Regions from separate parts of the Aliiglaciecola sp. 2_MG-2023 genome, predicted to be linked through region 1. Evidence: predicted binding sites of a transcription regulator. Region 1 holds the regulator's gene; each other region holds the start of a gene.
What was found. The regulator sigma-54, encoded in region 1, starts transcription at its own class of promoters, with help from an activator protein. The targets are predictions, from matches to a motif close to GTTGGCACGNNNNTNGNNT.
Positions count from the first base shown of each region.

Region 2: a site for sigma-54 is predicted at 1,306-1,324, ahead of Q4567_RS01470 (PAS domain-containing sensor histidine kinase). Genes of this name have one in related genera too.
Region 3: a site for sigma-54 is predicted at 1,173-1,191, ahead of glnK (P-II family nitrogen regulator). Genes of this name have one in related genera too.

Region 1 is NZ_JAUORY010000020.1:75,709-78,993, forward strand. Features, by position in the region: gene rapZ (RNase adapter RapZ) at 1-34, opposite strand, end outside; gene ptsN (PTS IIA-like nitrogen regulatory protein PtsN) at 31-477, opposite strand; gene hpf (ribosome hibernation promoting factor) at 496-783, opposite strand; gene Q4567_RS17295 (RNA polymerase factor sigma-54) at 811-2,289, opposite strand; gene lptB (LPS export ABC transporter ATP-binding protein) at 2,351-3,076, opposite strand; gene lptA (lipopolysaccharide transport periplasmic protein LptA) at 3,076-3,285, opposite strand, start outside.
Region 2 is NZ_JAUORY010000001.1:358,843-362,127, forward strand. Features, by position in the region: gene Q4567_RS01465 (sigma-54 dependent transcriptional regulator) at 1-1,184, shown strand, start outside; gene Q4567_RS01470 (PAS domain-containing sensor histidine kinase) at 1,364-2,545, shown strand; gene Q4567_RS01475 (sigma-54 dependent transcriptional regulator) at 2,542-3,285, shown strand, end outside.
Region 3 is NZ_JAUORY010000002.1:129,349-132,633, forward strand. Features, by position in the region: gene mrcB (penicillin-binding protein 1B) at 1-100, shown strand, start outside; gene Q4567_RS02585 (hypothetical protein) at 135-959, opposite strand; gene glnK (P-II family nitrogen regulator) at 1,244-1,582, shown strand; gene Q4567_RS02595 (ammonium transporter) at 1,604-2,848, shown strand; gene Q4567_RS02600 (DUF4382 domain-containing protein) at 3,151-3,285, shown strand, end outside.

The DNA of each region.
Region 1 (3,285 bases):
AACCAGAGCGGCCACTAATAATTATCAGTTTCATGCAACGATTGCCTCGTATAACTGAGCATTATCTTCTGCACGACGAATACGTTTCAGAATTTCCTTATCACTTAATTTTGTCGCGATGGTTGCTAAGGTTTGCAGGTGTCCGGCGGCTTTATCTTCAGGTACTAAAATTGCGAAAAATATGTCCACAGGACAATTATCCACAGCGTCAAAGTTGATAGAAGGATCACTGGTGATTAGAACTGCGACCACATCCTTTAAACCCGAAAGTCTACCGTGTGGCAATGCAATACCATTCCCGATTCCTGTGCTGCCCATCTTTTCGCGGCTAACCAGACTATTTAAAATCGTTGTCTGATCAATGTCATCGATTTTTTCTGCCGCTATCAGGCTGATAGTTTCAAGAATTCGTTTTTTACTTGTCCCCTGGACTGCACAACTTGTGCAGTCAGGGGAAAGGATGTCTTTAATTTCCATTAATTAATCTAATATATGTTAATGACGCTTAATTTTTTCCTTGTGCTTGATTACCTGTCGATCAAGCTTATCTATCAATCCGTCAATTGCTGCGTACATATCGTTGTGCTCTGAGGTTGCAAATACTTCACCTCCGCTAAGATGAACTGTCGCTTCAGCTTTTTGATTAAGCTTCTCGACATTAAGAATGACATGGACATTGTTGATATGATCAAAATGCCTTTCTAGCTTTGTAAATTTATTGTCTACATAATCTCGCAAAGAATCTGTAATTTCTACATGATGGCCAGTAAGGTTAATTTGCATATTAGCGTATTCCTTCTGTTGTTGAGCCTACAGCAGGCTCTTGCGTTGGTTAGACGGTGGGATCGATAAAGACTCCCGGTATTTTGCTATTGTCCTACGGGCGACCTGAATACCTTGGTCTGCCAGTAGATCAGCAATCTTACTGTCGCTAAGAGGCTTGGTAGGAAGCTCTGCTGCGACGAGTTTTTTAATTAATGCGCGAATTGCCGTTGAGGAGCACTCTCCTCCAGAATCAGTTGCTACATGGCTGGAGAAAAAGTATTTAAGTTCATAAATTCCTCTAGGCGTATGCATATATTTCTGTGTGGTAACACGGGAAATAGTTGATTCATGCATATCTACCATTTCTGCGACATCATTTAACACCATTGGTTTCATCATTTCAGGTCCATGCTCAAAAAAACCAACCTGCTGCTGAACAATGCAGTTTGCGACTTTGAGTAAAGTGTCATTACGACTCTCTAGACTTTTTATAAACCACTTGGCTTCTTGCATATGCGACCGAATAAATTGACTATCACTGGTGTTTTTAGCGTTCCGGCTCATTGCCGCATATTGCTGATTTACATTCAGCTTAGGCAAACTATCGGGATTTAGCTCAACTTGCCAACGACCATTTTTCTTCATCACTGAAACATCTGGAATGACGTATTCAGATTCACCGATTAACAATGAACTACCAGGGCGTGGATTGAGTGTTTGCAATAACCGCATAGCTTCTCGTAATTCGTCTTCTTTTAGACGAGTTTTACGCATTAAAGTTCGGTAATCTTTACTGCCTAATAAGTCAGCATATTCGCTGATCAATAACTTAGCTTCATTTAACCAAGGGGTGTCAGGTGCAAATTGATTCATTTGTACCATTAAACATTCTTGCGGATTTCTTGAGCCTGAACCAATAGGGTCGAACATTTGAATACGTTTTAAAACGCATTCCACCTCATCAAGTTCAACCTCTTCATGGTCGAGACTAGCAAGAACATCTTCGGTGCTGATAGTGAGGTAACCAGACTCATCAATAGAGTCGATAATTGCGATTGCTATGGCAGTATCAACTTCAGAAAAAGGCGTTAAGCGCATCTGCCACAATAGGTGATCTTGAATATTTTCGGTTGTTTCACCTTGGAAAATTTGGTCGTCATCGCCGCCACTACCACCGCTTATTGAGGCGGGGGCTGAGGAGGCACTGATATATTCGTCCCATGTGCTATCTATGGGTAATTCGTCTGGGATATCTGCTTTTTCTAATGCCTCGTTTGTATCCATGGAATCAGAACTTGCGGATACCGTCTCCTCTGAGAACTTGTCATTACTGTCTGCTAAAGCGGAATCCCCAGTAGGGATATCTGAACCGTCTTCTACTTCTAAAAGTGGATTCGATTCTAACGCTTCCTGTATTTCCTGTTGTAAATCCAGCGTTGATAATTGCAATAGACGTATAGCCTGTTGCAATTGAGGCGTCATTGTTAGTTGCTGGCTGAATTTTAATTGTAACGAGGGTTTCATTTAGTTTTTTTATTCTTACTTGTTTAGCCACAAAGCTTTGGTTAAAAACAACATACCTCTACTATAGCTTGAATTGCTCGCCAAGGTATACATCTCTGACTTGTTGATTATTTAAAACTTCTTCTGCGGTTCCAGAAGCTATCAATTCACCATGACTCACAATATACGCTTTTTCACACACGTCTAGCGTTTCACGCACATTATGATCAGTTATTAATACACCAATACCTCTATCGCGTAGGTGTTGAATTATTTTTTTTATATCGTTTACTGAAATCGGGTCAACACCAGCAAAGGGTTCATCCAATAGAATAAACTCAGGGGCGGCCGCTAATGCACGAGCGATCTCGACTCTTCTGCGCTCCCCGCCTGATAAACTCATGCCAAGGCTGTTACGAATATGGTTAATATTGAATTCATCCAATAATGCATCCGCTTGCTCTTCTCGCTGATCAGAACTTAATTCTTTTCGGGTTTGCAAAATTGCCATGATATTTTGGTAAACGGTTAACTTACGAAATATAGATGATTCTTGAGGAAGATAACCAATTCCTTTTCGTGCACGGATGTGCATGGGTTGTAAGGTTAACTCGGTCTGATCAATATAAATCTCGCCTTTATCGAGTGGCACTAACCCAACAATCATATAGAAGGTGGTCGTTTTACCAGCACCATTGGGACCTAACAGGCCAACAATCTGTCCAGTAGAAACTTCAATGCTTACATCTCGCACCACTTGCCGAGATTTATAAGACTTCGCTAAATTGGTCGCTTTTAACGTTGCCATTAAGGTTTTTCATCCTGCAACTTGTCTTGCTCTTCTTCAGTTTTTTTAGTGTCGTCAGTTTGCCGATTGCGAATGCTTTCGGGTTGGAAAATGGCAGTGACACCGCCTTCTGCGTTGCCGTCACTTTCTGCTATCAATTGCTCTAATTCCATATTAAATTGAATCGATTCACCTTTAACAAGGCTACTATCCTGATTTAATTCGGCTGC
Region 2 (3,285 bases), on a different contig from region 1:
CCGTAACATATCCCGTTTTGACTCAGATGTTACATCGTTGTCAGGAATACTTGCGCAAAAGACCTGCAAAGACCGCAAATACAAGTAAAACTAAATTATTTCGCAGCTTGGTTGGCAAAAGTGATGAAATTCAAAATGTACGTCACTTAATCGAGCAAGTATCAAGCTCTGATGCGAATGTGCTGGTGTTAGGTGAATCCGGAACTGGCAAAGAAGTTATCGCCCGTAATCTACATTTTATGTCGAATAGAAATAATGGGCCTTTTATACCTGTCAATTGCGGAGCGATTCCCGCTGAACTTTTAGAAAGTGAGTTGTTTGGCCATGAAAAAGGCGCGTTCACTGGCGCTATCAACTCTCGCAAAGGTCGTTTTGAACTTGCCGAAGGTGGCACTTTATTTTTAGATGAAATTGGTGATATGCCTTTGCAAATGCAAGTTAAATTGTTACGTGTTTTGCAAGAACGACAATATGAACGAGTAGGGGGAAATAAACCCATAAAATGTGATGTTCGCATTGTTGCTGCTACCCACCGAGAGCTAGAAACGATGATCGCTGAAGGCTCTTTTCGAGAAGATTTATATTATCGTTTAAATGTTTTCCCTATCGAAAGCCCGGCATTAAGAGAGCGCAAAGAAGATATTCCATTATTATTGCAAGAACTGGTCTCGCGATTGGAACAAGAAAATGAGAAATCACTGCGTTTTACCGAAAGTGCAATCAATTCACTGGTAGAGCACCTTTGGCCTGGAAACGTCCGTGAGCTTTCCAATTTAGTGGAAAGATTGCTCATTTTGTTCCCCAATCAAGTGGTTGATGTCACCGATTTACCAACTAAATATCAGTATACAGATGGTGATAACTTCGAACCTGACTACCCTGAAGAGTTGTTAGAACGTGAAGCTATAATCGCATTATTTAACGATACAAATGACAGCGATGATGAATTGGTTGATTCCGATGATAATAGCGAACAAGTTCAAAATGGTGAGTTACATACCAACTCAGCTTTGCCATCAGATGGTATGAACCTCAAAGAATATTTATCTGAATTGGAAATCAGTATGATAAATCAAGCGCTTGATCAGCAAGATGGTGTTGTTGCAAGAGCCGCTGAAGTCTTGGGGATGCGCCGTACAACTCTGGTTGAGAAAATGCGTAAATACGGAATTGTTCGCGACTAACGCGATGTTTTAATTGATACATTAATTGCGCTATTTTTTGATAAAACTCCCTCCCGTCATTTTGTTGACGTTTAATATTTCTTCTAAAATCATTTAACTCTTTGATATTAAGAGTAAAATAATTGGCATGCGATATGCTAAATACTCACTATATGTAATATTTTTGACGTGAGGACATTATGGCGCTAAGCAGTGTATTCAACATATCGTATGAAGACGACCAAAACCAAGTTCGCAGTACATCATCGTCTCATTCACGTGAGCTTGACCCTTGTTTAGCTGCACCTCAACCGCTGAATTTATCTACTACTGAAGTGTCGAAACAAGAATTCGAACAGTTGAAAAGCCAAGCCACTCGGCTTGAACACCTTTTACAGGTAATGCCGGCTGGCGTTGTCGTAATTAATGGACAAGGTCAGGTAAAACAAGCTAATGCCTTAGCCAAAGCGTTGTTAGGAGAGCCTTTAGAAGGGCAAGCTTGGCGAAAAATTATTGCCCGGTCGTTTAAACCTCAAGCCGACGATGGTCATGAAGTCTCATTACATGATGGTAGAAAGGTTAAATTATCAATCACGCCATTAACAGCCGAACCTGGACAGCTCATAGTTTTAACCGATTTGACTGAAACCAGACAGTTGCAGCAGCGCATTAGCCATATGCAACGCTTATCTTCGTTGGGCAAAACCGTGGCTTCGATCGTGCATCAAATACGTACACCTCTGTCGGCAGCCATTTTATACGCTTCTAATTTAGCAAGTAACCAACTTAGTGATAGTGCGCGAGAGCGTTTTAGTGAAAAGTTAATGCTCAGGTTGAAAGACTTAGAAGGTCAGGTAAATGACATGTTGTTGTTTGCTAAAAGTGGCGAAGAGCAAGTCGTTCAAAACATCTCTGTAGCAGAATTGATGTCTGAATTATTGGTTTCATCAGAAAACATGGTTCAGCAAGCAAACGCACAGTTGAGCGTGAAAGATATCGATCCACAATTAACAATTTTAGGTAACAAGCCCGCACTTATAGGTGCGCTACAAAATATTGTACACAATGCGATTCAAGAGCAGCCTGAAGATTGCCAGATAACTATTAGCTGTTTGAGCGATAGTCAGCAAGTGAGTTTACAAATCCAAGATAACGGCCCCGGCATAAATCCACAAAGTCTAAATCGAGTTTTTGAACCTTTTTATACGTCAAAAAGCCATGGTACAGGTTTGGGACTTTCGGTAGTTGCCACAGTGGCTAAATCCCACGGTGGTTCGGTGACTGTTTCAAATATGCCAGGCGCAGGAGCATGTTTTAGTCTCATGCTTCCAACCATTAAATCAAGCCAGACAACTAAACAGGCTTTGGGAGAGAAATCGTGAGTCAAACCAGCATATTAATTGTAGAAGATGATGCCGGGTTAAGAGAGGCATTAGTCGACACCTTATTACTTGGCGGTTATGAAGTGATAGAGGCAAACTCGGCTGAACAAGCGATGGTCAAACTCAGCTCACATAAAGTTGACTTAGTGGTTAGCGATATTCAAATGGGTGAGATGAGTGGTCTTTCATTACTGCGCAGTATTAAAAACAAGTTTCCCAGTTTACCTACTTTGCTTATGACAGCGTACGCCACTATTGATGATGCGGTTCAAGCCATGCGTGATGGCGCTACCGATTATTTATCAAAACCATTTAGTCCTGAAGTGTTGCTAAATTTGGTTGGGCGATATGCACCTGCTCAGCAGGTGGAGTCTCGCGATCCTATTGCTGCTGATCCACTAAGTATTAACTTGCTTAATCTTGCTAAGAAAGTCGCTACCTCTGATGCCACTGTAATGGTATTGGGACCGAGTGGATCAGGTAAGGAAGTATTGGCCCGTTATATCCATGATCAATCTAGTCGCAAAGACCAGCCGTTTGTAGCAATTAATTGTGCTGCGATACCAGAGAATATGTTGGAAGCGACTTTATTTGGTTATGAAAAAGGTGCCTTTACCGGCGCATTTCAAGCCTCGCCAGGTAAGTTTGAACTGGCCCAAGGTGGTAGTATTTTATTAGATGAAATCACGGAAATGGATTTAGCACTACAAGCGAAGCTATTGCGTGTATTGCAGGAAAAA
Region 3 (3,285 bases), on a different contig from region 1:
CATATTAGAAGTGCTGCCGAAACGAGCCGATAAATGTGATACCAAAAATCCGAAGATCCAAGAGCGCAAGAGCTTTTGGGAAAGGCTTTTTGGTAATTAACCAAAAAGTTAATTATTAATATTCAAAACTGACATTAACGTTTGTCTTTGGGGGGCATTGGTTTTTTCACATGTTTGTCTAAGAACGGCGCTAAATCGGTCGGTTTACTGCAATCTAAACTACCACCAGTAAAGGTGGATAAAACGGCAATGGTTTTATTTACTGTTGAGCTGCAATCCACTCGTACCGAGTTACTTTCTCTTAGTTTTTCATCGTCCGTTTTAAAGGGATCAAACTTAGGTAAATTCAAATCAGGCGACTCTCTTTGCTGACGATAGCGCTGCGCCTCCTGTTCAGCCATGCGTTGATTGGCTTGGGCTGAGTGATCTAACAAATGTTTTTGCGCTAAGTTTCGTGAGGTCTCAACCTGAGTGTCAGTGTTAGTTTTGTCTGGAAAATCAATCGAAGGCAAATCTTCCCGTCTTGAATCATTTTCAATAGGGGGGATTTGCGGTGTTACCTGTTCAACAATTTCGGGCGCTTCATTAGGTTCGATGGTATCTGCTGGTGGTAACGTTTCTGACACTTCTATTTCAGTTACTTCTACGTCTTCAATAACTTGGTCTGCTTGTTGTTTTTGTTGATTATCATCAGGTTTGGCCAGCGCTTCTGGTTCCGATAACGGTTCAACAGTTTCGATTTCGGCAGCTTCTTCCACAACTTTTGGCGCTGGCAAAAATACGAGTTTGGCGTTGATCGCAGAAACCTCTTGCTCGATTTTTGTTGGGATAATAATTCGTTGTTGAGACAAAATCCACCAACCAATCAGGCCATGAGCAAGCACGGAAATAAACAACACTTTTCGTAGAGAATTGTTTTTCGTTTTGGTTGCAAGGTGTTGTTGACGTTCAAAATCCAAGGTGAGCGCTATCCAGCATTAATATTTGTGAACTTGATTCGACAATAGACTTGCAGTACCTCCTTTAGTTCCCTAAAAGCAACACTTTCGAAATACATCCAGACAGCGCACCCAGAACGTGCAAAAATAGGTATTTGCACACAATTGGTGCGCAAGTTGACTGTTTAATCTGCTTTTTTTAATCTAAGTCTTTGATTTTTATGTGTAAACATTAGTGGCATAAGACTTGTTTTAAGAATGGAGCGTTTCAATAAAAACAAATTCAAAATACCGGGAGTAACACAATGAAACTAGTAACTGCGATAGTTAAGCCTTTCAAGCTTGATGATGTTCGCGAAGCCATTTCAGAGATTGGCATTGATGGTTTGACTGTCACTGAAGTGAAAGGCTTTGGACGTCAAAAAGGTCATACCGAATTGTACCGTGGTGCAGAATACCAAGTGGACTTTTTACCAAAAGTTAAACTGGAAATTGCGGTTCAAGACGATCATGTTGAACGTTTAGTTGAAGCTATTGTTAGCGCAGCGAAAACGGGCAAGATTGGAGACGGAAAAGTATTTGTGTATGACTTAGAGCATGCAGTACGTATCCGTACGGGTGAAACTGACGGCGAAGCCATTTAAGTAGCAGGGCAGGAGAAAATCATGGAAATTACATTTGAACTTGGGTATGCACTAGATACCTTTTACTTTTTGATATGTGGCGCCTTAGTCATGTGGATGGCAGCTGGCTTTACAATGCTAGAAGCCGGTTTAGTGCGTGCTAAAAACACCACTGAAATATTAACTAAAAACATTACTTTGTACGCAGTCGCTTGTATCATGTATATGGTATGTGGCTACTCAATTATGTACGGTGGAGACGACTTCACATTGTTCCTTAGCGGAATCGTAGGTGACGGCGCAACGGGTGAAGCAGAACCTGCTACCTATGCTCCTTCAGCAGACTTCTTCTTCCAAGTAGTATTCGTTGCAACTGCAATGTCTATCGTTTCAGGCGCGGTCGCTGAGCGTATGAAATTGTGGTCTTTCCTTGCATTTGCCGTAATCTTAACTGGTTTCATCTATCCAATGGAAGGTTCTTGGACTTGGGGTGGCGCTTCTGTATTCGGTATGTATACACTTGGTGACTTAGGTTTCTCTGACTTTGCTGGTTCAGGTATTGTACATATGGCCGGTGCTGCAGCTGCTTTAGCTGGTGTGTTGATACTAGGTGCTCGTAAAGGTAAATATACTGCCGATGGCAAAATTAATGCGATTCCAGGCGCTAACTTACCGTTAGCAACATTAGGTACATTTATCCTGTGGATGGGTTGGTTTGGTTTCAACGGTGGTTCTGTTCTTGCGACAGCTACTGTAGAAAGTGCTAATGCTGTTGCTGTAGTATTTATGAATACTAACGCTGCTGCTGCTGGTGGCCTAGTTGCTGCACTTATTCTAGCGCGTATCTTGTTTGGTAAAGCTGACCTTACTATGGCTTTAAACGGTGCGTTAGCTGGTTTGGTTGCTATTACTGCAGAGCCTTCTACTCCAACTCCACTGCAAGCTACTTTGTTCGGAGCTATCGGCGGTCTATTGGTAGTTGGAAGCATTGTTGCTCTAGATAAAATGAAAATTGATGATCCAGTAGGTGCTATCTCTGTTCACGGTGTGGTAGGTCTTTTAGGACTTCTACTAGTACCTATTACAAATGATGGTTCTTCTTTCTCTGGTCAAATCATCGGTGCTATCACAATCTTTGTATGGGTATTCGTAACTAGCTTGGTTGTATGGTTAATACTTAAAGCTATCATCGGTATTCGTGTAAGCGAAGAAGAAGAGTTCGAAGGTGTAGATATTGGCGAATGTGGTTTGGAAGCATACCCAGACTTCACTGGTGGACGTTCTTAATACCTACTCTTTAAGAAAAACACAGAGGGCGAATAAAAAAATAAGAATAATCAGAATAATAACAACATCGTCCTACTGTTGTTAAAAACAGACAAAACCCCGCTAATCAGCGGGGTTTTTTTTATGCTCAGCTCTGATTATTCTGAATCATCCTTTCGAAGTTAATTGTAACTATCTGAATATCTTGAACTTACACAGTTTTTAACACTCTTGGTATCCTTCCTGCTCTGAACTAAATCAATGTTAGTTGTCAGATGCCTATAGACATTTTGAAAACTGACGTGACTTTTTCAGGAGAAATTATGATTATAAAGCCCCTTCATGTGTCTTTACTCTGTTTCATTGCAATGTTATCCGCTTGTGGTTCTAATGATGATGCTTTGCCGATTTTTGCCGCTCCCGTTAAAACCACTCTACCGTCTTTTTCCTTAGCCGTG